One region of the Paenarthrobacter sp. MSM-2-10-13 genome, then DNA from elsewhere that is predicted to be linked to it. Evidence: riboswitches for the same ligand, from Rfam matches in the RefSeq annotation. Region 1 holds a riboswitch; the other holds the start of a gene.
The links. A riboswitch is a leader RNA that binds a small molecule or an ion and turns the genes downstream of it on or off. The one in region 1 is predicted to bind glycine.
Positions count from the first base shown of each region.

Region 2: linked by a shared signal. The riboswitch ahead of gcvP (aminomethyl-transferring glycine dehydrogenase) and the one ahead of gcvP (aminomethyl-transferring glycine dehydrogenase) in region 1 are both predicted to bind glycine.

Region 1 covers NZ_JAAOXO010000005.1:35,378-37,769, forward strand. Annotated here, with positions in the region: gene gcvP (aminomethyl-transferring glycine dehydrogenase) at 1-1,497, opposite strand, end outside; glycine riboswitch at 1,647-1,745, opposite strand; gene HAV21_RS12105 (PucR family transcriptional regulator) at 1,820-2,392, opposite strand, start outside.
Region 2 covers NZ_JAAOXO010000003.1:432,993-435,384, reverse strand. Annotated here, with positions in the region: gene HAV21_RS10295 (MFS transporter) at 1-85, opposite strand, end outside; gene HAV21_RS10290 (TetR/AcrR family transcriptional regulator) at 159-698, shown strand; glycine riboswitch at 792-889, shown strand; gene gcvP (aminomethyl-transferring glycine dehydrogenase) at 1,070-2,392, shown strand, end outside.

The sequences.
Region 1 (2,392 bases):
CAAGGGGATCATGGTGCGGTCCAGAGCGAGGTCCCGGTCGGACAGCTTGCGGATATAGCGCAACAGCTGCGTCTCGGAACGGTGCGTGTTGAACACCGGGTGCTGCAGGAAGTCGCTGCTTCGGACCACATCAGAGGGCAGTTCGAACCCTGCGGCGTCCCTTACTGGACCGGCACCAAAGGCGACGGCCACCGCGGAGAGGACCTCCGGCGTCGTGGTTTCATCAACGGAAACGCCAACGGTGTCCGCGTCGATGAGCCGCAGGTTGATGCCGCGGGCTTCGGCGGCGGCGATGACCTTGTCAGCTTTGCCGGGAACGCGGACGGTGAGGGTGTCGAAGAAGGAATCGGCGACGAGTTCACGGCCGGCCTTCTGCAGAGTGGTAGCCAAAACCCGGGCATGGCCGTGGACGGTTTCAGCGATCGCCTTCAGGCCTTCGGGGCCGTGGTACACCGCGTACATCGACGCAACGATGGCGAGCAAAGCCTGCGCGGTACAGATGTTGGACGTCGCCTTCTCGCGGCGGATGTGCTGCTCGCGGGTTTGCAGCGCCAGGCGGTAGGCAGGGACACCGGCGTTGTCCTTGGAAACACCCACGATGCGGCCGGGAAGCGTGCGCTCCATGCCTTCACGGACGGCCATGTAGGCAGCGTGCGGGCCGCCGAAGAACAGCGGCACACCGAAGCGTTGCGCGGTTCCGACGGCGATGTCCGCACCTTGTTCACCCGGGGGCGTGATGAGGGTGAGCGCCAGAAGGTCGGCGGCAACCGTTACCAGGGCGCCGCGTTCCTTCGCGTCGGCAATGACGCCGGAGTGGTTGAAGACTCGGCCCGAAACGCCCGGCTGCTGCAGGACGACGCCATTGATGTCGCCGTCGGGAAGTCCGGCCGACAGGTCCGCGATCTCAACCTCAAAGCCCAACGCCTCGGCACGTCCCTTCACGATCGCGATGGTCTGCGGGAGGAGGTCGGAGTCCAGGACAGTCTTGCCGTCCTTGGCAGCCTTGTTCTTGTTGGCCCGGCGCATCAGCAACACGGCCTCGGCAACGGCGGTGGCTTCATCCAGCAACGAAGCGTTGGCAACAGGCAGCCCCGTGAGGTCCTGCACCATGGTCTGGAAATTCAGGAGTGCTTCAAGGCGACCCTGGGAAATTTCCGGCTGGTACGGGGTGTAGGCCGTGTACCAAGCGGGAGCTTCGAGGATGTTGCGGCGGATAACCGGGGGCGTGACGGTGTCGTAGTAGCCCTGGCCGATCATCTGGACAGCGGTCTTGTTCTTGGACGCCAGCTTGCGGAGCTCGGCGAGTACCTGCACCTCGGTGAGGGCGTCCTGCAACTTCAGGGCAGTGTCCTGGCGGATGGAATCGGGGACCGCGACGTCTACCAGGCCGTCGACAGAGTCGTAGCCGATTGCCTTGAGCATGGTGTCAACGTCGGCCTGGCGCCTGGCGCCAATATGCCGGTCCGCGAAGGCGGTGGGGGTTGATTTAACAGTCAAGAGGAACTCCATGATTCAGGCGCCCACTGAGCGCCACGATGATGTGGGGTTCCTCCCCGCTCTGTATTGGACCTGAGAGATTCCGCAGGGATGGTCTCCTGCTTGCACCGTCGGTGAGCCCGGTTGCCCGGACTGCTTTCCAGAGTTGCCTAACCGCGGCGGTACATGGGCCTGAGAGATTCCTGGGGAGGATTTGCTCCTACGGCGCCTGACTGGATGTACCGGCAGGACTCTCCCGCCGCAGATCAAAAGCGTTGCGCCACCTGAGTGACACGCTTCACACCATAGCGGGTAGTTTCGAAAAAGCGCAAGCAAGGTGCGGCTACTGGTGCATGGTCTCGTGAATCTGCAACGCGAACCAGAGTTGCGCCACCGTGGAGGTCTCACCCATGTCCAGCCCCGTCAGCTCACCGATTTTTCGTATGCGGTAGATGATTGTTTGCCGGTGCGCGAACAGGGCGGCAGCCGACTTTTGCCAGGAACGTTGCGAGTTCAGATAGGTCCGCAAGGTGACGATGAGATCGCCGTCCTGGCTCTGCTCGTAGTCAAAAATTGGGCCCAGCAGTCGCCGGACCAGCGCCGTTCCTTCCTCAAAACCCGTCATGCCCAACCACGATGGTCCCTGCGCATAGTGGGCGACGTCCAGCTTGTTGGCCTTGGCCGAGCCGAGAGCCCAAAGGGACTCCTGAAGAGCCCGTTGCAGCCCCGCAACGGCGGCCGGGGCACTGATGCCGATGACGGTTTCCGCGCCGGCGCAGTGCGCCAGGACGTCGTCGTCCACATCAGCTGGGACCACCACATGCAGCCTGTTGTTCCGCTTCAAGGACGCTGACGCAACTCCGTGCCGCCACAGTTCGATGTGCACGCCAGCCAGCCCACCGCCGTCGTCCGCTTG
Region 2 (2,392 bases), on a different contig from region 1:
AGGCCGTCCAGTCGCGCCACGGTGCCGCTTGGCCCTCGACGGGGTGAGCGGAACGGGGTGCTTGGGTTGAGGACGGCGAGAACATGGATTCAACTATACCGTCCAGACGGTATAGTTTCAACTATAGCCCCCATGAACCTTTAGGGAATGATGGATACATGCCACGAAAACCAATTGCCCGGGACGCCGTCCTGGATGCCTTTGAAGCCCTCCTCATAGAAGTAGGGGAGCGGGCTGCCACACTAGACGCCGTCGCCAAGCGGGCAGGCGTGTCCAAAGGCGGACTGCTCTACCACTTCCCCAACAAGGAAGCGCTGATTACGGCCCTTTTGGAGCGCCTGGACCTGCTGGCCGATGAAGATACCGAACTCATGAAGGCGGCGCCGGATGGTTCAGCGGCATACTTCATCAGGTCCTCTCTCTGGGCAGATACGCCCATGGACCGGGCATTCGTCGCCGCTACCAGGCTGGCTGAGGTGGCTCACGAGGAAACCCGCCGCAGGTTTGCCGCAATTCAGCAGCGGTGGCTTGACGTGCTGGCAGAAGACGTCGGACCAGAGGTTGCCAAGGCTGTGAGCTATATGGGCGACGGACTCTATTTCAACGCGATCTTTGAAGGTGGCCAGGAGGGCGGCTACGCCGGGCGGGAGGCCGACGTCGAAATCCTTCTGGGGGTCCTTGAACGCCTGCGGAAGTAGCAGCTCATCCATTTGCTGCTGAGGCCCGAGCGTAGGACAATTAACTCTTGTGGCGTGCCCTACATGGTGCCCATACACAATTGAACATGCCTTTGATCTGCGGCGGGAGAGTCCTGCAGGCAAGTGATGCAGGCGCCGTAGGAGCAAACCCTCCCCAGGAATCTCTCAGGCCCACGCACCGCCGCGGCGAGGCAACTCTGGAAAGCAGCAGGTACTCAGCCTATCCACGGGCGAACGGGTACTGTGCTCACCGACGGTGCAAGCGATGGTTGTTCACGCAACGCGCGGAAACTCTCAGGTCCAATACAGAGCGGGGAGGAACCCAGCCGCTGTGGCGTACCCAAACGCCGCCCAAGTAATGGAGTTCCTTCGTGACGGTTAGTTCTGCCTCCACCACCTTCGTCGATCGGCATATCGGCGCCCGCCGCCAGGCCGACATTGAGACCATGCTCAAGTCCGTCGGTTACGACACCGTCGATTCGCTGGTCGACACCGCCGTCCCGAACGATATCCGCCAGGATGTTGCCCTCACCCTGCAAAACGCCCTGAGCGAAGTTGAGGTTCTTGCCGAGCTCCGCAAGCTCGCCTCCAAGAACAAGACTGCCGTTCAGATGATCGGCCAGGGCTACTACGACACCGTGACGCCGCCGGTGATCCGCCGCAACATCCTGGAATCTCCGGCTTGGTACACCGCCTACACCCCCTACCAGCCGGAAATCTCGCAGGGCCGCCTCGAAGCGCTCCTCAACTTCCAGACCATGGTCCAGGACCTGGTTGGCCTGCCGATCGCCAACGCCTCCCTGCTGGACGAAGCAACTGCCGTGGCCGAGGCCGTCCTGATGATGCGCCGCGCCAACAAGAACAAAGCTGCCCAGGATGGCAAGACCGTCCTTGACGCCGACTGCCTGCCGCAGACCATCGCGATCGTGAAGGGCCGCGCGGAAGCGCTTGGCTTCGAGGTTGAGGTGGCCGATCTGTCCCTGGGCCTCCCGGAAGGCACCATTAACGGCGTCGTCCTGCAGCAGCCCGGTGTCTCCGGCCGCGTGTTCGACCACTCCGCCGTCATCGCCGCAGCCAAAGAACGCGGCGCACTGGTCACCGTGGCTGCAGATCTTCTGTCCCTGACGCTCATCACCCCTCCGGGTGAGCAGGGCGCCGACATCGCCGTAGGTTCCGCGCAGCGACTGGGCGTTCCGCTGTTCTTCGGCGGCCCGCACGCTGCCTACATGGCCGTCCAGAAGGGTCTGGAGCGTTCCATGCCCGGCCGTCTGGTGGGCGTTTCCAAGGACGACGCCGGTGTCCCCGCCTACCGCTTGGCGCTGCAGACACGTGAGCAGCACATCCGCCGCGAGAAGGCCACCTCCAACATCTGTACTGCGCAGGCGCTCCTGGCCATCGTCGCGTCGATGTACGCCGTTTACCACGGCCCTGAAGGCCTGAAAGCGATCGCGGAGACCGCGCACGGTCACGCCCGTACCCTTGCAGCGTCCCTGAAGGCGGCCGGCGTCGAGGTCCTCCACGGTTCCTTCTTCGACACCATCACCGTCCGCGTCCCCGGTAAGGCTGCGGAGATCGTGGCCGCCGCTGAGGCCAAGGGCATCAACCTCCGCGGCGTTGACGCCGATGCTGTTGGCATCTCTGTAGACGAGACCACTACATCTGAGATTGTCGGCGGTCTCCTTGAAGTCTTTGGT